4 regions of the Micromonospora sp. CPM1 genome follow, and region 3 is predicted to be linked to each of the others. Evidence: riboswitches for the same ligand, from Rfam matches in the RefSeq annotation. Region 3 holds a riboswitch; each other region holds the start of a gene.
The links. Region 3 has a riboswitch for cyclic di-AMP ahead of M8C11_RS14775 (hypothetical protein). Riboswitches for the same ligand answer to the same signal wherever they lie in the genome.
Positions count from the first base shown of each region.

Region 1: another riboswitch for cyclic di-AMP. It lies ahead of M8C11_RS08025 (transglycosylase family protein); the one in region 3 lies ahead of M8C11_RS14775 (hypothetical protein).
Region 2: another riboswitch for cyclic di-AMP. It lies ahead of M8C11_RS18585 (NlpC/P60 family protein); the one in region 3 lies ahead of M8C11_RS14775 (hypothetical protein).
Region 4: another riboswitch for cyclic di-AMP. It lies ahead of M8C11_RS21620 (hypothetical protein); the one in region 3 lies ahead of M8C11_RS14775 (hypothetical protein).

Region 1 covers NZ_JAMHIU010000005.1:88,264-93,873, reverse strand. Annotated here, with positions in the region: gene M8C11_RS08035 (helix-turn-helix domain-containing protein) at 1-256, opposite strand, end outside; gene M8C11_RS08030 (LLM class flavin-dependent oxidoreductase) at 304-1,869, opposite strand; cyclic di-AMP (ydaO/yuaA leader) riboswitch at 2,041-2,186, shown strand; gene M8C11_RS08025 (transglycosylase family protein) at 2,185-2,835, shown strand; gene M8C11_RS08020 (YbaB/EbfC family nucleoid-associated protein) at 3,023-3,472, shown strand; gene M8C11_RS08015 (M4 family metallopeptidase) at 3,599-5,610, opposite strand, start outside.
Region 2 covers NZ_JAMHIU010000014.1:87,287-92,896, reverse strand. Annotated here, with positions in the region: gene M8C11_RS18600 (zinc metalloprotease) at 260-1,252, shown strand; gene M8C11_RS18595 (pyridoxamine 5'-phosphate oxidase family protein) at 1,322-1,867, opposite strand; gene dcd (dCTP deaminase) at 1,946-2,524, shown strand; gene M8C11_RS18585 (NlpC/P60 family protein) at 2,602-3,636, opposite strand; cyclic di-AMP (ydaO/yuaA leader) riboswitch at 3,650-3,784, opposite strand; gene M8C11_RS18580 (N-acetylmuramoyl-L-alanine amidase) at 4,023-5,610, shown strand, end outside.
Region 3 covers NZ_JAMHIU010000010.1:162,540-168,149, reverse strand. Annotated here, with positions in the region: gene M8C11_RS14800 (DUF748 domain-containing protein) at 1-871, opposite strand, end outside; gene M8C11_RS14795 (heavy-metal-associated domain-containing protein) at 908-1,114, opposite strand; gene M8C11_RS14790 (metal-sensitive transcriptional regulator) at 1,195-1,494, shown strand; gene M8C11_RS14785 (SHOCT domain-containing protein) at 1,619-1,828, shown strand; gene M8C11_RS14780 (YibE/F family protein) at 1,993-3,267, shown strand; cyclic di-AMP (ydaO/yuaA leader) riboswitch at 3,422-3,553, shown strand; gene M8C11_RS14775 (hypothetical protein) at 3,557-4,585, shown strand; gene M8C11_RS14770 (carbonic anhydrase) at 4,643-5,296, opposite strand; gene M8C11_RS14765 (helix-turn-helix domain-containing protein) at 5,463-5,610, shown strand, end outside.
Region 4 covers NZ_JAMHIU010000018.1:28,719-34,328, forward strand. Annotated here, with positions in the region: gene M8C11_RS21610 (AAA family ATPase) at 1-1,326, shown strand, start outside; gene M8C11_RS21615 (cation diffusion facilitator family transporter) at 1,418-2,332, shown strand; cyclic di-AMP (ydaO/yuaA leader) riboswitch at 2,476-2,606, shown strand; gene M8C11_RS21620 (hypothetical protein) at 2,611-3,684, shown strand; gene M8C11_RS21625 (SRPBCC family protein) at 3,708-4,160, opposite strand; gene M8C11_RS21630 (STAS domain-containing protein) at 4,262-4,621, opposite strand; gene M8C11_RS21635 (hypothetical protein) at 5,043-5,447, shown strand; gene M8C11_RS21640 (BON domain-containing protein) at 5,609-5,610, shown strand, end outside.

The DNA.
Region 1 (5,610 bases), on a different contig from region 3:
CGTCGCGGGTGCGCTGCCCGGGCTCGCGGTAGGGACGCCGGTCGAGCAGCCCGTCGGCGACGAGCTGCTTGAGGCGTGCGGCGGCCACCGGCTCGCTGACGCCGACCCGCCGGGCGAAGTCGTCGAAGCGGCGGGTGCCGAACGACGCCTCCCGCAGCAGGAGCAGCGTGGTGCGGTTGCCGACCACCTCGAGCGCCCGGGCGATCGAGCAGTTGGCGGTGGACCAGGAGTCACGCTGGGCGAGGAGGTCCGTCATGGCGTCGACGGTACCCCCCTGACTTAGGAAACCAAAAGTCAGCTACCTCACAGCTGGCCGGGGAAGAAACCGTGCCGGGCCAGCGGCTCGACGATCTGGTGCTCCTCGTACGACAGGTGCGACAGCAACGTGTCGGTGAGCAGGTCCACCGCCTCCTGGAGTCCGGTGAAGTCGCCGGGCCGGCGGACCAGCTCGACGAGCGCCCGGTCCACGCTCTCCACCACCCCGTGGATCACCACGTGCTCCTCCTCCAGGCGGTCCAGCACGGCGGCCAGCCCGGCCTCGGAGCGGCGCAGGTGCGGGAAGATCGAGGCGTCCTCCAGCCCGTGGTGCTGGGTGACCATCGTGCAGTAGGCCGCGCAGTACGCCCCGAGCGTCCAGTTGTTCTGCCGCATGGTCATCTCGTTCAGTGCGGCCCGCGCCCGGCCCGGCGTGACCGAACCCTGTTTGACCTGTTCCAGCAGGTCGCGCACCTGGGCCAGCTCCTGGCGCAGGTGGTCGTGCACGTCCACCAGGTGCTGTCCGGCGGCCTGTCCCCGAGGCGGGTAGACGTGTCCGGCCGGTGGCGGCGGGGCGCTCGGGCGGGTGGACTCGTCCCAGGGGCGGCGCGCGCTCAGGCGTACCCCCGGGTCGGGGGTGGGAGTGACGCCGAGCGTGCTCGGGCCGCCGGCGGCGGTCTGCTCGTCGGAGGCCGCGCGGTCGTCGCCGCCGGCGGGCGCGGCGCGCTCGGCGGCGACCAGCTCCCGCACGGCGGGCGCGACCTCCTGGCCGAAGATCTGGATCGCGCGCGGCTCGTCGCTGCCGAGGACGAACGTGGTGATGCCGTGCTCCAGCGTGAGCCCGGCCAGTTCCTCCACCCACTGCTCCGGCGGCCCGGCCAGGAAACCGGCCGACGAGCGGGCGAACGTGCCGGTCACGTTGAGCATGCGGCGGATCGCGGCCGGGTCGCGCCCGGCGGCCCGGGCGCCCTCGTCGACGAGCGCGTTCAGGGCGGGCAACTCGTCGGGGCCCTTCGGCAGGTACGACAGGGACGGCAGCCAGCCGTCCGCGGCGCGGCCCACCAGGCGCAGCATGCGCGGCTTGTACGCGCCGACCCAGATGCCCACCGGGTGTGCCGGCGCCGGCCCGCGCTTGGCGCCGACCACCCGGTAGTGCTCGCCGTCGACGCGGATCATGCCGCGCCGGTCGGTGTCCCAGACCTCGCGGATCACCCGGATCGCCTCGTCCAGGGCCTCGACGGCGGCGCCGGGGGACAGGCGCCGCCCGCCGGCCGCCTCGATCGCGTCCCAGAACGCGCCCGCGCCGAGCCCCAGCTCGACCCGGCCGCCGGTGAGCAGGTCCAGGCTGGCGATGCTGCGGGCCAGCACCACCGGCTGGCGCAGCGGCAGGTTGAGTACGTTGCCGGCCAGGCGGATGCGCTCGGTGGCGGCGCCCACGTAGGACATCAGCGTCCAGGTGTCCAGGAAGCCCGGCTGGTACGGGTGGTCCTGGAACGTGACCAGGTCCAGCCCGACCTGCTCGCAGAGCCGGGCGAGCGCCACCACCTGGTCGGGCTGCCCGGCGGCGGGGGTGAGGAAGCCGCCGAAGGTCAGCTCGTGTCCGTGATCGGTCATCCGTCCCGCCCTCCCGTGATCTTGCCTGGCCCTGCCACCGTAGCGCCGCCGCCGGTAGCCCGGCCGGGTGAAGAGCATCACAAGAAGTGGACGATCGTCGCAAAACGCTCCTAGCGTCGGTTTCGTCCGCAGACGCGGACACCGCGGGCCGGAAACGCCAAATCCCGCCGCCGTCCCCGGTAACCGAACCTCGCGCGGGAGCGGGGGAACCACACGTTCCACGGTGCATCGTCACCTCGGGGTGAAGCCGCCACCGGCGGCCGGGCTCCTCGGCCCGAACCCGACAGCTCACCTCGTCGGCGTGGAGGAATCCACATGGCAACTGAATACTCAGCCCGAAGCCGCCGTACCGCTCTCGGGGCGGTTCTGGCCGGCGCCGCCGTCGGCGCCGCGACCCTGTTCGGCGCGGCCGCTCCGGCCAGCGCGGGCGTCAACTGGGACGCGGTCGCGCGCTGCGAGTCAGGCGGCAACTGGAAGATCAACACCGGCAACGGCTACTACGGCGGGCTTCAGTTCTCCCGCGCCACCTGGAACGGCTACGGCGGGCAGAGGTACGCCGCCCGAGCCGACCTGGCCAGCCGGTCCGAGCAGATCGCCGTCGCGGAGAAGGTGCTGCGCGGGCAGGGCATCGGCGCGTGGCCGGTCTGCGGCAGGAAGGGCGGCTCGGCGAACGCCGGGTCGGCCGCGGCCGGCGAGCGGGCCACCACGAAGGCCACTCTGCGCAAGGCCGCCCCGGAGCGGGCGGCCACGCGCAAGGCCGCGCCGCAGCGGCCCGCGACGAAGGCCGCGCTGCAGCCCGCGACCGGTGCCGGGACGTACGTGGTCCGGCGCGGGGACACGCTGTCGGAGATCGCCGTGGCGCAGCGCGTCGACGGCGGCTGGCGTGCCCTGCACGAGCGCAACCGGGCAGTGGTCGGCGACGACCCGGGCCTGATCTTCCCCGGTCAGCGGCTGCGCCTGCGCTGACAGCGGTCCGGAGAACGCCCGGCCGGTCCGTCCGGCCGGGCGTTCATCCGTCCGCGACACGCCGCGCCGCCGGTGTCCGGCCTGCTCGCGGCGCCGGGGCGCGGCCCGCGACAGCCGGTGACCGCGATTCGTCGGAGCCGGTTGCTAGGGTCACGGTGCTCGGCTAAGACGTGAAGAAAGCGCGGAAATGACCAACGACCCGTTCTCGGCGGCCGCGAGCCTCGACGAGCTGCTGACCCGCACGCAGCAGGCGCTCACCGCGATGCGCTCCCGGGCCTCGGCGCACGCCGACGGCGAGCCGGGTGACCTGCTCCGCGCCGAGGGCACGGCCGCCGGCGGGCGGGTCCGCGCGGTCGCCGTCCAGGGTGGCCGGCTGGATTCCGTGACGGTCGACCCGGAGCTTGCCGGCGAGCCCCTCGACGTCCTCTGCGGACACCTCGTCACCGCCGCCAACGCCGCGTTGTCCGAGCTGGACGCCCAGGTCAGCGCGTCGGCGCGGGCCGACGCCGACGCGCTCGCCGCCCGGCTCGGCACCATGGGCGACCAGGCCGAGCTGTTCGGCCGCGCGATGCACGAGGCGGCCGCGCGGATCCACCGCGACCGCGGCACCCCGTCCCGGGCCGGGCGCCCGGCCTGACCCGACGGCCGGCGTGGCGCCGCGACCCCGCGACGCCCGGCACGGCCCGGCCCGGCACGACGAGGCTCTGGCGCGACGAGGCGGCCGGCCGCCGGGAGGACGACGACCGGCCGCGCTACGCCACGGTCAGCTCAGGGTGACCGCGGTGTCGTCGACGACGAAGGACGTCTGCAACGAGCTGTCCTCCACGCCGCTGAACGAGATGGTCGCCGTGGTGCCCGCGAGCGACGAGATGTCGAAGGACCGCTGCACGTAGCCGGTGGCCTTGTTCAGGTTGGAGTACGTGGCCAGCGTGGTGCTGCCCGCCTTGACGGTGAGCTTGTCGTACGCGGTGCTGGTGGTCGACTCCGCGCTGTCGACGTGCAGCCAGAAGCTCAACGTCGCCCGGCATCCGGCCGGGATCGTCACCGACTGGCTGAGCGTGTCGGTGTGCGACGAGCCGTACCCGTCCAGCCACCCCTTGTACGAGCCGCCGTGCGCGGCCTGGCCGCTGTCGGTGGTGATGACGCCGGACGAGGCGCTCCAGCTCACGTTGCCCGACTCGAAGCCGGGGTTGGCGAGCTTGTTGCCGGAGCAGCCGCCCGAGGGCGGGGTGGTCGTGGTGCTCGGCGTGGGCGTCGGGGTGCCACCGGCACAGGTCGGCTCGCCCGACTGGGCCGGCACGCTGACCGCGGTCCACGCCGCCTTCACCGCGTTGAACTCCGCGCAGCCGCTCGGGTAGAGGTTCTTCGCCGCCTGCAACGTCCACACGCGGTACTTCAGGTAGGACGAGGACGACGTCTTCAGAAGCATCGCGTTGTACATGATCTTCATGGCCTTCTGGATGCCCAGGCCGGTCACGCTGCTGCCGTTGCAGGTGGAGCTGGAGGGCTGCCCGTTGGTCGGGCTGCTGCCGTTGGCTAGCAGGTAGAACCAGTGGTTGCCCGGGCCGGCCGCGGCGTGCACCTCGGTCGACGGGATGCTGCTGGAGTAGCAGTTCGGGTCGCCGAGCGCCGACGGGTTGTACATGTTGCGGATCGGGCCGGAGCCGACCAGGTTGATCTTCTCGCCGACCAGGAAGTCCGGCGCGTCGTAGCTGGACGGCTCGTTGGCGAACCACTCGGTGGCCGCGCCGAACGTGTCAGCCACGAACTCCTGCGTGCCGCCGCCGGAGATGCCGCCGGGGGTGTTGTCGTCGATGCCGTGGCCGATCTCGTGCGCCACCACGTCCAGCGAGCTGATCCACTGACCGGCGGTGTTCTTGCCGATCTGCACCTGGCTGCCGTCGTAGTAGGCGTTCTGGTCGTTGAGGCCCACCCGGATCGGCCAGTAGCCGCCGTTGCCGTTGGCGCCGTTGCGGCCCAGCCACTGGGAGAGCATCTTGTGCTCGGTCTGCGCGGAGAACAACGCGTCCACGCAGCCGGTCTCCTTGTTGGTGGCGGTGCCGTTGCCCCAGACGTCGTCGGAGCCGCTGAACGTGGTGTTGTTCGCCGCGTCCTGGCAGCTCAGGTTCGTGACCGTCGGGTCCTTCATGGTGTACGTCGAGCCCGACTGGGTGGTGTTGAGCGTCAGCGGGCTGGGCCCGTTCCAGGCGCCGGTGCCGGTGCCGCGCACCACGTGCTCCTGCTTGCGCAGGACCGCGCCGGTGCGGGCGTCGACGTCGACGGTGAGCCGGCTGGGGCCGTCCGCGCCGGTGCCGCGTACCGTGGTCTCCCAGGCCAGCGCCGGTGCGGCGCCGAGCGTGTAGACCACGAGCGTGGTGCCCTCGACCGCGTTCACGGTCGTGAGCTGGGCGCGCGCCGTCTTCGCGGCGGCGTCCCGGGTCAGCGCGGGCGTGGTGGCGAGCGCGCCGATGGGCCGCTGCTGGGCGACCGAGGCGTACTTCAGGTTGCCGGCCGCGTCCGTGGCGAGCACGAAGTCGCCGCCGACCACCGGCAGGCCCTTGTAGGTGCGCTCGTAGGGCACGTACTGGGTGCCCTCGGAGGAGATGACCGGCTTCTGGACGAACGCGTCGTCGGAGCCGGCCTGCAGGTAGGCGGGACGGTTCGCGACCAGGGCACGGGCCGAGTCGGCGGCGGTCGCGCGGGCCTGGGCCGGGTCCGGGGCGGCGGGCCCGGGTGGCGCGGCCTGCACGGCCGCGGCGGTGCCGGCAGCGAGGA
Region 2 (5,610 bases), on a different contig from region 3:
TCTACCTGAAGGCCCTCACCCCCGTGCATCCAGGTGCCCGCGCGCCACCTCGGCGAGGTGGCTGCATCGACGAGCGGTTGACCCCGCCACCTCCCCGAGCTGGAGTGGATCAAGCACTCAAGCGAGGCCGGCCGGCGCGAAGTTGCACGTCGGCAACATATGGGCGTTCTCAAATCTGTCGATGAGATGTAACGTCTGCCCCACGTTTCCGAACCGGCGTGACACACCCCCTGGCACGCCGTCAGAAAGAGGTGGGCCCATGGGACTCCGTCCCAACCTGCTGACCCGGCGTACCGCCGGTGTCGCGACGTCGACCCTCGCGCTGCTGCTCAGCACCGCCGCCGTCGGCGTCGTCCCCGCTGCTTCGGCCTTCTCGGCCGCCCCGGCCGGCGTCTGCGCCGAGCCGGCCGACGCCCACGCCGACGAGCACGCGAACGCTCGCGTCGCGAAGGGTGGCAACGCCAAGCTGGACCCCAACCACCTGACCGCCAAGCAGGTCCGTGACCGTGAGGCCGACCTCGCCGCGGCGCAGCGCGAGCGGGCCAACTTCCGGACCGGCGCCGTCGCGCCGCTGGCCACCGTGACGATCCCGGTCGTCGTGCACGTCATCCAGGAGAACAGCACCCGGGCCGGTGGCAACATCACCGACTCGATGATCAACCAGCAGATCAGCGTGCTGAACCAGTCGTACGCGGGCTCGACCGGCGGTGCCGCCACCGCGTTCGGGTTCCAGCTCACGAAGATCAACCGGGTGACCAACCCGTCGTGGTACCCGATCGTGCAGGGCTCCTCCGCCGAGCGCTCGATGAAGACCTCGCTGCGTGAGGGCGGCAAGAACACGCTGAACATCTACCTCGGCGAGCTGAGCGACAGCCTGCTGGGCTGGGCCACGTTCCCGAAGCGGACGCTGGACAAGATGGACGGCGTGGTCGTGCTCAACGAGTCGCTGCCCGGCGGCACCGCGACCAACTACAACCAGGGTGACACCGGCACCCACGAGGTCGGCCACTGGCTGAACCTGTACCACACCTTCCAGGGCGGCTGCTCCGGCTCGGGCGACAGCGTCTCCGACACCCCGGCCGAGGCGTCCCCGGCGTACCAGTGCCCGACCGGGCGGGACACCTGCTCGACCGCGGGCAAGGACCCGATCACCAACTTCATGGACTACACGTACGACTCCTGCATGTACCAGTTCACCGCCGGCCAGGCGAGCCGCATGCTCACCGCGTGGAACGCCTACCGCGCGGCCTGACCCTCGCACCACGTACCGGTGCCGGCCCTGTCCTCGGACGGGGCCGGCACCGTTTCGTTCCGGGTCGGTTCAGGCGGCCGGGCGGCGGGTGTCGAAGCCGTGCCGGCCGCGCCGGGCCTCCGCGCCCACCGGCTCCCGCCGGGCGGGTTCGGCTCCACGCGGGTCGAGCCAGACCCGCACCTGCGGCGGGGCAGCGCCGGGCTGGGCCACCGGGTCGCGCCGGGTCAGCATCGCCGCCTCGACCGTGAACTCGAACAGCCGCCAGTCGCCCTGCGGCGACGCGCGGGCGATCCGGGCCAGCCGGGCCACGGTGGCCGGGTCGGTCACCGGCCGGGCGCGGCCCGCGACGTACGCCTCGTCGTCGCTCTCCTCCGGCGGGAACGAGTGCAGCGCGTAGCGGCCGTCGCGTTCGAGGTCGCGGCGCTTCGGCGAGTCGATGACGAAGCACCAGAGGCCGTCGTCGGTGATCACCGGTGAGACGGGATGGACCCGGGGGCCGCCGTCGGCGCGGACCGTGGCGAGGTAGCCGAAGCCCGGCCCGTACTGCTGCATCAGGAGGCGGATCTCGTCGGCGAGGCGGGGCTCGTCGGCGGCGAATTCGGACCAGGAAGCCATGTGGACACTCTATCGAACACGTGTACGAAGATGTAGTGCGACACGCTGGTCACCCGTACCGGTCGCTATGGTGTTCCGATGCTGCTCTCCGACCGCGACCTGGTCTCCGAGATCAAGGCCGGCACGCTCGCGCTGGAGCCCTTCGAGCCCACGCTGGTGCAGCCGTCGAGCATCGACGTACGCCTGGACCGGCTGTTCCGGGTCTTCAACAACCACCTCTACACGCACATCGACCCGTCGATCCAGCAGGACGACCTGACCTCGATGGTGGAGGTGCCGGAGGGGCAGCCGTTCGTGCTGCACCCGGGCGAGTTCGTGCTCGCGTCCACGCTTGAGGTGATCTCGCTGGGTGACCAACTCGCCGGGCGGCTGGAGGGCAAGTCGAGCCTGGGGCGGCTGGGGTTGCTGACCCACTCGACGGCCGGCTTCATCGACCCGGGGTTCTCCGGCCACGTCACGCTGGAGCTGTCGAACGTGGCGAACCTGCCGATCACGCTCTGGCCGGGCATGAAGATCGGCCAGCTCTGCATCTTCCGGCTCTCCTCGCCGGCCGAGCACCCGTACGGCTCGGCCGTCTACGGTTCGCGCTACCAGGGGCAGCGCGGCCCGACGCCGAGCCGGTCCTGGCAGAGCTGGCGCACCTGGCCGACCCGCTGACGCCGCGCCCGGGGCGCCGCGCCCGGGGCCCCGCGCCCGGGGCCCCGCCGTCACCGGCGGAGCTCCGGAGCACGACCTCAGCCGGGACGGCCGTAGCTGTTGATGTCGCCGTCGTCGACCCGCTTCATGGTGATGGGCTTGCCGGACTGGGAGGCGTGCACCACCCAGCCGTCGCCCACGTACATCGCCACGTGGTGCAGGTCGCTGTAGTAGAAGACGAGGTCACCGGCGCGCAGTTCGGCCCGGCTGATCCGCTTCGTCACGCCGTGCTGCTGGCGTGCGCTGTGCGGCAGTGAGACGCCGCCCTTGGCCCAGGCCGCCATGGTGAGGCCCGAGCAGTCGAAGTGGTCCGGTCCGGCCGCGCCCCAGACGTAGATCTTGCCGATCTGGGCGCAGGCGAACTTGACCGCCGCACCGGCCGGGCCGCCGGGGTAGCCGGCCGGGCACGGCGCCGGGCGCAGCGGGCCGCCGCCACCCTTGCCGTACACCTTGAGCCGCAGCTTCTCCAGCTTGGCGATCTCGGCGTCGATCTGCTTCTTCTTCGCCGCGAGCTGGGCCTCGGTACGCGCCAGGCCGGCGATCATCTCGTCCAGCGGCTTCTTCTTCGCCGCCAGTTCGTCGCGCAGCGCGGCGACGGAGCGCACCTGTTCGTGCTGGCGGTGCGCGAAGCGGTCGAGCAGTTCCAGGCCGTTCACCAGGTCACCGGGCGAACGGCTGCCCAGCAGCGCGTTCACGGTGGAGAGGTTGTCGCCCTTGTAGGCGTCGGCGGCGAGCCCGCCGACCTGGCCGAGTGCGGCGTCCACCCGGGCCTGGAGGGGTGCGATCTGCCGGCCGAGCGCGTCGGCCTGCTTGCGCCGCGCGGCGAGCTGCCCGCGTACGACGTTGACCTGTTCGATGACCGGTTCGAGCTTGTTCCAGTCGCGGTCGATCTGGGCCTCGATCTCGGCGACCGAGGGTTCGGCGTGTGCCGCCGTGGCGCCGCCGGTCAGGACGACGGCGGTGCCGACCAGTGCGGCGAGGGCGGTGGTGAAGCGGGACCAGCGGGAACGCGGCGCGACGAAGGACCGGTCGACCGACCGGTTCGACGACGGCCGCGGGGCATGGAGTGCCACCGGGCGTCCGTACTCCTTCTTCCGTACCGCCTACCGGGTTAGCTGACGGATTCGGGCGGGAAGGGAGCCGCCCTACCGCATCGCTGCGGATTCACCCCAGGTACCTGGTTCCCCGGCTCGCCCGGAGGCGACTCGGCGGTGTCGGACCGTCACCGACCGGGTTGGACGGTGAGACGTGCGGCCGACGATTCACCAGAGTAGGGACCACCGTTATCGATCCGCAACTTCCAGCGCCGTGACACTCCGTACGCGATCCGGTGCCGCACCCCGCGCGGAGGTGAAATTTTCTTTCAAGGCTGATTACCCACTGGAAAGGTATTGACCCTCACGGGTGTGCGGAGTGAGGGTGGAAACGCAGTGACCCCCATCCCTGTCCAGGAGGTTCGATGCACCTCTCCGCCCCGCCGTCGGGCAGACGGATACTGCTCGCCGCCGCAGTGGCGACAGCCACCGCGCTGGCGACGACCGGCCCGGTGACCGCCGCGCCGGACACGTCCGCGCCCGCGAGCGACCGGCAACAACAATACGCCGCCGCCGCGGCCGAGTACGGCGTGCCGCAGAACGTGCTGCTCGGCGTCTCCTATCTGGAGTCCCGCTGGGACACGCACACCGGGCAGCCCAGCACCAGCGGCGGCTACGGCCCGATGCACCTGACCGACGCCACGCACATCCTCGCCATGCCGGGCAGCGCCCACGTCGACGAGGACGAGGACCCGCGCGGCGACGACGCCCGCCCGCTCAAGCTCGACCCGGCCACGGCCGCCACGCCGAAGCGGGAGACCCCGCTGCCGCCCGCCTCGCTCCAGACGCTCGATGCGGCCGCCGCGCTGACCGGGCTCGACGCGGGGACGCTGCGGACCGACCCGGCCGCGAACATCCGCGGTGGCGCGGCGCTGCTGGCGTCGTACCAGAAGGCCCTGGGTGGGCCGGTCGGTGCCGGCACCGACCCGGCGGCCTGGTACGCCGCGGTGGCCCGGTACTCCGGCGCGGACACCTCCGACGCCGCGGCGGCCTTCGCCGACGAGGTGTACGACCAGCTCGGCCAGGGCGCCAGCCGGACGACCGACGACGGCCACCGAGTCACGCTCGCCGCCACCGCCGCGCAGCCGGACCGTTCCCGCCTGGCCCGGCTCGGCCTGCGCAACGCCGAACGGCCGGACGGGCTGGAGTGCCCGGTCCGGCTTGCGTGCGAGTGGATCCCCGCGCCGTACGAGCAGCTCAGCGACGACCCGGGCGACTACGGCAACCACGACCTGGGCGACCGGCCGAAGCAGCAGAAGATCGAGTACATCGTCATCCACGACACCGAGGGCTACTTCGTCCCGAGCGTCGACCTGGTGAAACGGGCCGACTACCTGGGCTGGCACTACACGCTGCGCTCGGTGGACGGCTACATCGCCCAGCACATCAAGACCAAGGACGTGGGCTGGCACGCCGGCAACTGGTACGTCAACGCGAAGTCCATCGGCCTGGAGCACGAGGGCTTCGCCGGTCAGGGCACCTGGTACACCGAGGCGATGTACCGCACCTCCGCCAAGCTGGTGCGACACCTGGCGCTGAAGCTCGGCATCCCGATGGACCGCCAGCACATCATCGGCCACGACAACGTGCCCGGCATCACCGCCGCCAACGTGGGCGGCATGCACTGGGACCCGGGACCGTACTGGGACTGGTCGCACTACTTCGACCTGATGAAGGCGCCGTTCCGCGGCACCGGCACGCCCCGGACCGGCCTGGTCACCATCGACCCGGACTTCGCCACCAACCGGCCCGCGTTCACCGGCTGCAACCAGCAGCCGCCCGGCGTCCCGACGCCCCGGCCGCCGGCCGAGCCGTGCCCGTCGCGCGGTTCCTCGGCCGTGATCCTGCGGACCGCGCCGAGCCCGGACGCCCCGCTCGTCAACGACCTCGGGCTGCGCCCGGACGGCACGCCGGACACCATGTACATCTCCGACCACGGCGCCCGCGCCTCGG
Region 3 (5,610 bases):
GGACGGTGAACTCGGCGGTGTGCACCGCGTCGCCGTGCCGGAAGTCCAGGTAGAGACGGTACGCCCCGGCGGAGGGCACCTCGGCCGCGAACGTGATCGCCGGACCGGCGGGGGTGCGCCCGTCGCCGGGCGTCCCCTCTGGGTGCACGTGCAGGTACGCCAGGTCGCCCTGCCGCAGCGCCACCAGGTGCCCGTACGCGCCGAGGTAGGGCTGAAGGTCGGTGACCGGCCGCCCGTCGCGGCTGACGGAGAGCGTGAGCCGGCTGGTGCGGCCCGGCTCCGGCGTTCCGGTCAGCGTGACCGTGTAGCCGTCGACTGTGGTGCTGGTCACCGGTGCCGGCAGCGGCCGGGCGGTCAGCTCGCCGGGGACCGTGACGTCCAGGCCGAGGGTCAGCGGCTCGCCGCCTTCGGGGGTGAAGTCGGCGAAGGCCCGCCAGACGCCGGGGCCTCCGAGCGGCGAGGCGACCCGCCAGGTGCCGTCGCCGGTCATCTCCGGGTGGACGTGCCGGAACCCGGACAGGTCCCGTCGGGCGACGATCAGGTGCATGCGCTTGTCGTGGGCCACCTCGAAGCGGGTGACCGGCGCGCCGTCCGGGCCGGTGATCCGGAAGGCGAACTGCCCGGCCGGGGCGGTGGCGGGCTGGAACGTGTAGCCGCGTTCGGAGACGAGCAGCCCGCCGGGCAGGTGCGCGGAGGCGCCGCTCTCGTCACCGTGGCCGGTGTCGCCGGCCCCGTGGTCGCTGTCGCTGTCGTCGTGGCGGGTCTCGGCGGCCGGGGCGACGGGATCGGCCAGGTTGCCGATCCCGTACGCCGCGCCGAACACCGCCACGAGGCCGAGGGCGAAGCCGCTGAGCTTCGTCGCCGTGTTCATGGTGTCTCCTCGGTTTCTACGGGTCCGTCGGACCCGTCACGCACCGACGAGGTCGTAGCCGGCCTCGTCGACCGCCGCGCGGACCGCGTCCGCGTCCAGCGGGTTCTGACTGGTGACGGTGACCCGGCCGCTGGCCAGGTCGACCTGGACGTCGGTGACGCCGGGCAGTGCGCTCAGCTCGGTGCTCACCGAGTTGACGCAGTGCCCGCAGGTCATGCCGCTCACCTGGTAGGTGGTCTCCATGTCGCCCTCCGATCTGATACCCCCCAGGGGTACGTTCGGAACGTTAGCATACCCCCGAGGGGTACGCTATCCTCGGTTTCATGACCGCGCCGTCCAGCCCGACCCGGGGCTACACCGCCAGCAAGGACCAACTCCTCGCCCGGCTCCGCCGGATCGAGGGCCAGGTCCGTGGCATCGAGAAGATGGTCGAGGACGACCGATACTGCATCGACGTGCTGACCCAGATCTCGGCCATCCAGGCGGCGCTGGACAAGGTCGGCCTGGGCCTGCTCGACGGCCACGCCCGGCACTGCATGCACGAGGGCGCCGCCGAGGGCCGGGCCGACGAGATGGCCACCGAGATGATGGCCGCCGTCGGCCGCCTGATGAAGCGCGGCTGAGCGGGACCTCCGGCCCTCGGAGCGGGGCACATCGACCCGCGCCGACGCGTCGTGCCGGTCGTACCGTCGAAGTGGCGGGCAGGCCGGACCGGCGGACCCGCGGCGACGGACGGAGGGCGGCCCGATGATGTGGCAGAGCCCGATGATGGGCTGGATGTGGATCTGGTCCCTGCTGGTGCTCGCGGTGCTGGCGGGGCTCGTCTGGGCGGCCGTGCGGTGGACCGGCCCGCAGTACCTGGGCCCGACGACGGCCCGGCGCATCCTGGACGAGCGGTACGCCCGCGGCGAGATCGACGAGGACGAGTACCGGCGACGCCGGGCCGGCCTGGGCTGATCCGCGCGGAGCGCGCGTCACCGGTCACGGTGCCCGGAAGCGCCCGGCCGGGTTGCCTACCATGGCCGGGCGACGACCCGGACGTGGTCGACACGTCCACGCCGGCCGGGTGACCAGACCGGTCCGGCGGACCAGGCGTCGCCGCGACCGTTGGGAGAGACGCCATGGGTGCCGACCACACCCACCCCGCACCCGCCGCGCCGCCGGGCGTACGACGGCTGCTCGTCGCCGTCGTGGTGCCGCTGTTCGTGATCACCGTGATCGCAGCGCTGGTGCTCTGGCCCCGGCAGGACCGGGAGCCGGTCGGCGGCGCGGACGTCCCCCGCTACCACGGCACCGTGACCCGGGTGGTCACCGAACCCTGCCCGCCGACCCCGGAGTCCCCGGACGGCGCAGGTGGCCCCTGCGGCACGGTGACGGTGACCGTCGAGCAGGGCCCGGACGCGGGCCGGCAGGTCGAGACGCCGATCCCGGCCGGGCCGGGCGCACCCCGGGTCGCGGTCGGCGACGAGGTCGTCCTGGTCGAGCTGACCGACCCGGCCGACCCGGCGGTGAAGTCCTACAACATCGCCGAACACCAGCGCGGCACGCCACTGATCTGGCTGATGGTGCTCTTCGCCGCCGCGATCGTGGCGTTCGGCCGCTGGCGCGGTCTCGCCGCGCTCGGCGGCCTGGTGGCCAGCTTCGCCATCCTGCTCGGCTTCGTGCTGCCGGGCATCGGCGCCGGCCAGCCTCCGCTGCTGGTGGCGATCGTGGGCGCCGCGTTGATCATGTTCGTGGTGCTCTACCTGACCCACGGCATCACCGCCCAGACGTCGGTGGCGGTGCTCGGCACGCTCGGCAGCCTGGTGGTCACCGGCGTGCTCGGCCTGCTCGCCACGTCCGCCACCCACCTGACCGGATTCGGCAGCGAGGACGCCACCACGCTGTCCATGTTCCAGGGCGACGTGGACCTGCACGGGCTGCTGCTGGCCGGCATCATCATCGGCTCGCTGGGCGTCCTGGACGACGTCACGGTCACCCAGGCGGCCACCGTCACCGAACTGGCGCACGCCAACCCCGGGCTGTCCCGGCGGCAGCTCTACCGGGCCGCGACCCGGGTCGGCCGGGCCCACATCGCGTCCACCGTCAACACCATCGTGCTGGCGTACGCGGGCGCCTCGCTGCCGCTGCTGCTCCTGCTGGTCGCCGACTCCCGCCCGGTGAGCGAGATCCTCACGAGCGAGTTCCTCGCCCAGGAGATCGTCCGCAGCGCGGTGGCCACGCTCGGCCTGATCGCCGCCGTACCGCTGACGACCGGACTGGCCGCGGTAGTGACCACCGCCGGACGGCGCTCGCGCGGCGCGGAACCGGCGCCACCCGCGGCCCGGCCGCCGGCCGGACGGGACGACGCGCTGGAGGCGCTCGGCGGCGGGAAGAGTACGGAGGCCGCATGGTGACACTCCGCAGCGTGACCATCGATTTCAAACGCGACGCTGGTCACGGTGCGCCACGGCGAAATCTCGCTATTGGTCGGCTTCCGGACGTAGATCCTCAGGAGTGCTGTCAGGTAACCTCGCTGCCGGTCACCGCCGAAGGCGCGCACCGGCGCCAGCGGTGCCGCCGCCCAATCGCCCGCGGGCGAGCCGGGGAACCAGGTACATGGGGTGAATCCGCGACAGCGGTAGGGGCCACTTCCGTCCCGAACCCGTCAGCTAACCCGGTCGGCGGCCGACGGAAGGGAACACTGTGACGGCACCCCTGCGCCGCTGGCTGACACCCGTGGTGGCCGTGCTGACCTCGCTGGCCGTGCTGGCCGGGCCGGCCCCGGCGACCGCGGCCCCCACCGCGGCGGCCCCCGGCACCCCCTCGGGACACGAGGAGGACGGCGAACCGCCGCTCATCACCGAGGCGATCGACGCCGCCAACCGGAACTTCCTCCAGGCCAAGGCGAAGCTCGCCAAGTCGCAGGACCGCCAGCGGCGGCTGGCGGCCGAGGTGAAGACGGCACAGGCCGAACTCGACGCGCTCAGCCCGCAGGTCAACCAGCTCGCCGCCCAGTCCTACCGGACCGGCCGGATGGGCGCGATGGCGATGCTGCTGGAGAGCAACTCGCCCGACTCGTTCGTCCGCCGGGTCAACGCCCTGGACGAGCTGAACCTCCTCAACGCGCAGCGCCTGGCCGCCATCAACGCGGTCAAGACCCGCGCCGAGCAGGCCAAGATCGCGCTCGACGCCGAGGTGCGCGAGCAGGAGAAGCAGAAGAACGCGATGGAGCGCGAGAAGGTGCAGGCCGAGCGCGCGCTGAAGCTCGTCGGCGGTCTCGGCTTCACCGGCGGCCTGGTCTCCGCCACCTCACCGGTCGCCAAGATCGCCCCCGGCCGCACGGCCGACGGCGGCTGGAAGGCCGAGTCGTGCAGCGAGGACGACCCGACCACGTCGGGCTGCGTCACTCCGCGCACGCTGCACGCGTACAAGGAGGTCCGCCGCGCGGGCTTCAAGCGCTTCGTGGGCTGCTACCGGCCCGGCGGGCCGTGGGAGCACCCCAAGGGCAAGGCGTGCGACTGGTCGCTCCAGAACAGCGGGTTCGCGCCCTGGCACAACAACGACACCCGCCGGTACGGCAACGAGGTCGCCGCGTTCCTCATCCGCAACGCCGACCGGCTGGGCATCTACTACGTCATCTGGAACCGGCAGATCTGGTTCCCGGCCACCGGCTGGAGTTCGTACAGCGGACCGTCGAACCACACCGACCACGTCCACATGTCGCTGCTCTGACCCGGACACGGTGAAAGGGGCCGCCCTCGGGCGGCCCCTTTTCGTCTTCCCGACGGCTCAGCCGGCCAGCGCCGGGTCGGCGGGCGCCGCCGGAGCGGGCAGCGGGGCCGGGGACTGCGCCACGGTCCGCACCTCGCCGCCGGCGAGCCGGTACGACATGCCCACCACCGTGCACCGCCCGGCCGCCACCCGCTCGGCCAGCACGGCGGAGCGGGCCAGCAGCGTCTCGACGGTCTGCGCGATGTGCACGTCGATGATGCCGTCGAGGTCGTCGACGCCCTGGCGGGAGGCGCGCAGCAGGCTGGGCGAGACCGCGTCCACCACCGCGCCCAGGTGCCCGACCAGGGCGGAACCGGTCCGGAACCCCTCCCGGGCGGCCTGGACCGCGCCGCACGAGTCGTGCCCGAGCACCACCACGAGCGGCGTGCCGAGCACGGTGACCGCGTACTCGACGCTGCCGAGCACCTCCGGCCCGGCGGTGTGCCCGGCCGTACGCACCACGAAGAGGTCACCGAGACCGCGGTCGAAGATGATCTCGGCGGCGAGCCGTGAGTCGGAGCAGCCGACGATCACCGCGAAGGGATGCTGGCCGCCGGCGACAGCCGCGCGGTGCCCGGCGTCCTGATTCGGATGCTGCGGGGCACCGGTGACGAACCGGTGGTTACCGGCACGCAGTTCGGTCAGTGCCTGCTCCGGGGTGCTCGGCGTCATGTCCCTCACCTCGTCTACCTGGGGAACTACCGGGCCGAACGGCCTCGCGACCCACGGTCACACGCACCTCGGGGCCCGTCAAGATTCGTGATACGCATTTCATACTTTCCCGCTGCCACCCGCCCCGGCCCGCGCCGATTCGGCCGGTGGCGGCGGTGGCCATAGCATGACCACCATGGCGACCACACCAGTTGAGGACGGGAGCCGCCGTAACTGGACCTTCCTCACCAACCACGGCCACGTGCTGCTCGCGATCGCGCGCAACCCCACCGCCCGGCTGCGCGACGTGGCCGACGAGGTGGGTGTGACCGAAC
Region 4 (5,610 bases), on a different contig from region 3:
TCGCTGTTCCCCGGCCTGTCCGCGTCCCGGACCGACCCGCCGGACGTGGCGGCGGTGAAGGGGTCGCTGCGGATGCGCCGGGTGCTGGAACGCGCGGTACGGGACGCGGTGCCGGACTCCCCCGCCGAGCTGCGCCTGCTCTACCGGGGCGAGCTGCTACGCCTGGAACGCCCCGCGCTGGACGCGATCCGGGACCGGACGCTGGCCCGGGGCGCGCGCCGCAACGAGGTGCGCCGGGCGGCGTTCGACGCGGTGCTCGCCGCGCTCTACGCGCAGGCCCGCACGCTGCGGGTGGGCCGGCTGCCGGAGCAGCCCGCGTTCGAGGACGAGATCATCGAGCGGCCGGAGTTCCGCGAGTTCCTCAAGGCGTGGTGGCCCCGGCTGCACCCGCGGCACGTGCTGGACTGGCTGGCCCGCCCGGACCGGCTGCGCCGCTACGCCGGGGGGATCCTGTCCTCGGCGGAGATCCGGTTGCTCGGCGACGCGTACCGGAGCCTCGCGACCGAGGGGCTGACGGTGGCCGACATCGCGCTGCTGGACGAGCTGGACGCGCTGCTCGGCAAGCCGGTGCAGCGGGCCCGGCCCAAGCGCGACCCGTACCAGCTCGCCGGTGGCGTGCGCGAGCTGAGCACGTACGCCGACCGGCAGCGTGCCGCCCGCGCGGCGGCGCGGGAGCGTCCGGACGACTACCGCGACTACGCGCACGTGGTGGTGGACGAGTCGCAGGACGTCTCGCCGATGCAGTGGCGGATGGTCGGCCGGCGGGGGCGGCTGGCGTCCTGGACCGTGGTCGGCGACCCGGCGCAGACCGCCTGGACCGGCGACCCGCAGGAGCTGGACCGGGCCCGTGACCAGGCGCTGGGCCGGCGCAAGCGGCACCGCTACGAGCTGACCACCAACTACCGCAACTCGGCGGAGATCTTCGCGGTGGCGGCGGCGGAGATCCGCCGCCTCTACCCGGACCTGCCGCTGCCCGACGCGGTCCGGTCCACCGGCGTGCCGCCGGTCGAGCGCACGGTGCCCGCCGCCGACCTTCCGGCGGCCACCGTCGAGGCGGCCGAGGCGCTGCTCGCGCAGGTGGAGGGCACCGTCGGCGTGATCACGCCGGTGCCGCGCCGGGACGAGGTGGCGGGCTGGCTGGGCGGGCTCGGCGCGGGCCGCCTCCAGGTGGTGACCAGCCTCCAGGCCAAGGGCATGGAGTACGACGGCGTGGTGCTGGTGGCACCGGGTGAGATCCGGGCCGATCCCGGCTCGGGCGTCCGCACGCTCTACGTGGCGCTGTCCCGGGCGACCCAGCGCCTCACCACGCTCGACCCGGTGGGGTGACCGGCCCCGCCGCCACCCACAGTTCACTTGCATACATAGCGATGTGAACATACATTGGGCCGGGCCGGTACGCGGCAGGGAGGGTGTTGGCGTGGGCGCAGGTCATGACCACAGCGGCGCGGTGGCCAACGCGGCACACCGCCACCGGGGCCGCCTCTGGGCCGCGTTCGCGCTGCTCGCCGCCCTGATGGTGGTCGAGGCGGTGGCCGCCTTCACCACCGGCTCGCTGGCGCTGCTCTCCGACGCCGGGCACATGTTCACCGACGTGCTCGGCATCGGCATGGCCCTCGCGGCGATCACCGCCACCCGCCGAGCCGGCACCGACCCGCAGCGCACGTTCGGGCTCTACCGGCTGGAGGTGCTCGCCGCCCTCGCCAACGCCGTGCTGCTCGGCGCCGTCGCCATCTACGTCCTGGTCGAGGCGGTACGCCGCTTCGGCGAGCCGCCGGAGGTGCTGGCCGGCCCGATGCTGGTGGTGGCGGTGCTCGGCCTGCTCGCCAACATCGTCGCGTTCGCGCTGCTGCGCGCCGGGTCGAAGGAGAGCATCAACCTGCGCGGGGCGTACCTGGAGGTGCTCGGCGACCTGCTCGGCTCGCTCGGCGTGATCGCCGCCGCGCTGGTCATCGCGGTGACCGACTGGTGGTGGGCGGACCCGCTGGTCGCCGTCGGGATCGGCCTGTTCATCCTGCCGCGCACCTGGCGGCTCGGCCGGGCCGCGCTGCGCATCCTGGTGCAGGCCGCGCCGGAACACCTCCAGGTGACCGCCGTGCACGACCGGCTGGCCGCCGTGCCCGGCGTGGCCGAGGTGCACGACCTGCACGTCTGGACGCTCACCTCGGGCATGGAGGTGGCCTCGGCGCACCTGACCACCGACCCGGGCGTGGACCCGGCCGGCGTGCTGGCCGCCGCGCGGGCCGCCCTGCACGAGGACTTCTCCATCGATCACGCCACGTTGCAGGTCGAACCCGGAGCGTCGGCCGGAGTGTGCGGACAGACCGAGTGGTGATTAGGACACACTTAAATCGCTGTGGCTAATGTAGTCTTATGCCGGTTTTGCCCCGCCTAGTGGCACTGCTCCACGGAGCCGTGCCCGGGCAGCGCCGGTAGTCTCGGTCGCGGCCGCACCCGCGGGCGCCACCGGCCCCGGTGGGGCGGCCGTCGCCTAATCGTCCGCAGGGACGAGCCGGGGAACCACGTACGTGGGGTGCATCCGCGTCAGCGGTAGGGATCTTCCGTCCCGAACCCGTCAGCTAACCCGGTCGGCGCTGACGGAAGGACGTGTGAATGCCCCCAGTGGCACCTGTACGACGGACGGCCGCCCGGTTGGCGGCCCTGCTCGTCGCGACGCTGACCCTCGGCGTCGCGACCGTTCCGGCCTCCCCCGCCTCGGCGGCGCCCGCGACCGGCCTGCTCGCCGCCGCGCCCGGCGACGACGAGGGCGGCACGCCCGAACTGCGCGCCCAGCTCGACGCGGCCAGCAAGGGCTGGCTGGAGGCGAAGGCCGCGCTCAACCGGTCGGTGAACCGGCAGAAGCAACTCAACGAACAACTCAAGACGGTCGGCGCCGAACTGACCGTCCGGGACGCCAAGGTCGGCGAGATCGCCGCCGTGGCGTACCGCAACGGCCGCCTGGGCACCGCCGGGGCGCTGCTCGGCAGCAGCAGCCCGGAGGGCTTCATGGACCGGGCCGCCGCGCTGGAGCAGGTCGCCGCGCACGAGGACCGTACGCTGCGCGACCTGATCGCCACCCGGGACGAGGCCACCCGCACCCGCGCCCAGCTCGACGGGGAGATCCGCGAGCAGCGCAAGCAGGTGGCGGTGATGGGCAAGCGCAAGGAGCAGGCCGAGCGCGCCCTCGAGGTGGCGAACGACCGGGCCTCGCGCAGCAGCAGCGGCGGTGGCAGCGTCCAGGGCACCTCCAGCAAGAACGCGAAGCCCGCGCCGCGCAACTCGGACGGCTCCTGGCCGTCGGAGTCGTGCAGCGTCAACGACCCGACCCCGGCGAACGGCTGCATCACCCCGCGCACGCTGCACGCGCTGCAACAGGCCAAGGCGGCGGGCTTCACCCGGTACGTCTCCTGCCACCGGCCCAGCGGCTCGGGTGAGCACCCGAAGGGGCGCGCCTGCGACTTCGCCGCGCAGAAGAGCGGCTTCGGCGGCGTGGCCACCGGCGGCGACCGGACGTACGGCAACAACCTGGCCGCGTACTTCGTGCGCAACGCCGACCCGCTCGCCGTGCTCTACGTGATCTGGTTCAAGCAGATCTGGCTGCCCAGCAGCGGGTGGAAGTCGTACAGCGGCGGCAACGGCGACCCGTCCAGCGACCACACCAACCACGTGCACCTGTCGGTGTACTGAGCGCGCCCTGGAGGGCGGCCGGATCAGGCCGGCCGGCCCTCCAGGGTCGCTCCGAGACGCGCCGCCAGGCCCAGGTGAGCCGCCCGGGCCTGGCGGAACGCGTACCCGAACAGCGGTGCCGGCGCGGTGAGCGTTATCTCCACGTCGATGCGTACCGTGCCGTCGGGCTCGTCGCGCAGGCGCGTGTGGTTGCGGACCGTCGTCGCGGGCTGCTGACGCGCCACGGTGACGACCTCGTCCTCGCCGGCGATCAACACGTCCGCCTGGTACGTGACCGGGAAGTGCAGCGGGCCGAGTTGCAGCCGGTCGGTGATCGCGTAGCTGGCCAGCGCGCCCGGCCGGGCCGGCAGCTTCCGGACCCGGACGATCAGCGGATGCAGCTCACCCTGGCGACTCAGGTCACCCAGTAGCGCCACCGCCTCGGCCCGGGTGCACCGGGCCTGCACGGTGTAGCTGAAGCTGTCGCTGCTCTGCAAGCGGGCCCCCTCGCCGTCGTGCGTCGCGACGATCGTCCCGTACCGACGCCGGACTGGCAACGGGTAGAAGGTCCCCTGGCAGCAGGGGGTGTGAACGGCGCTCAGGCGCCGGGCAGCACCTCGGGGGTGTCGTCGGCGAACCACGGCTCGGGCGCGCCGAACAGGCCGAGCAGGCCGGTCACCCAGAGCTGCCGGTGCACGAACCGGCTCGGCTCGGTGACCACCAGCTTGACGCCGCTGACCTCGCAGGTCTGGAAGCCCGCGACCATGGCGCTGATGCCGACCGAGTCGATGAACGTGACGAGCCGCATGTTCAGCTCGATCCGCGAGGGGCGGCCCTTCGCGAGCACTTCGGCGATCGCTTCCCGCACCTCGTACGCGGTGTCGACGTCGATCTCCCCACGGGGCGCGATCTGGACGACACCACCCGGCCGCACCGACTTCACGATCGACAGGCTCACGCGAGCACCTCCACTCGCCCATGACGGGCGCCTCATCAGTACGCGGGCCGCGACCGAGCGTATTCCTCCGACGGCCCGGTCGCCACCCCCCGGGATGAGCAATTCGCGAACTGGGCACACCTGGGCGTACCCAATCCGGACCTCCGGGTTCCAGTTTCCCCTTCAGGGCGGGCCGCGGCCAACCCTGCGGCCGGGCGGGCCCGGCCGATCCGCCGACCAGGGTAGCGGGCGCACGCACGTCCCGTGGGCACCGGTCCCGGCGCGTTCGGGTGGTTCGTCCCGTTCGCTGCCCGGCCCGCCCGTGACCCGGACATGGTTTGCCGGGCGTGCCGGTGGGGCACTGCCCGAGACAGTGAACCCGCCGGATGGACACCGGAGTCCGAAGTGGCCGCCGGCCTTCGGCACCCGAGGAGGTAGAACGATGTTCGGATCCAACCTGCTGGACCGCCGGGGCAAGGCCGAGCGGGTCGCCGACCAGGCGTGGCAGCACCTGCTCTCCGCCGCCGGTTCCGCCGGTGACAGCGTGCGCGACGCCACCCGTACCGCCCGCCGCAGCTCCTCCGGCCTGGCCGACGACGCCACCGACCTGGTCGGCAGCGCCGCCGAGGAGGCACGCCGCCGGGCCGGTCTCGCGTTCGACGCGCTCGCCGGCCGCCGGCCCGCGCTGCCCTGGACGCTGCTGATCGCGGCGGCGCTCGCCGGCGCGGCGATCGGCTGGGCCGCCGGGACCGCGGCGCGCGCCGCCGGCAGCCGGGACCGCGCCGCGGACGAGATCGAGTTCGTGGACGTGGACCGGCCGAACTCCCCGGCCGGCCTGGACGGCTGACCCGCACAGTACGACGCGACGACGGCCGCTCCCGGGGCTCCCGGGAGCGGCCGTCGTGCTGCCTCACCCGGACCGGGCGAGGGCGGCTCACCCGGGACACGCGCAGGATCGCGGGTGCGGGACCACGTGCCCGCGCCGCGATCGACGGGAGGGAGAGCCGGAT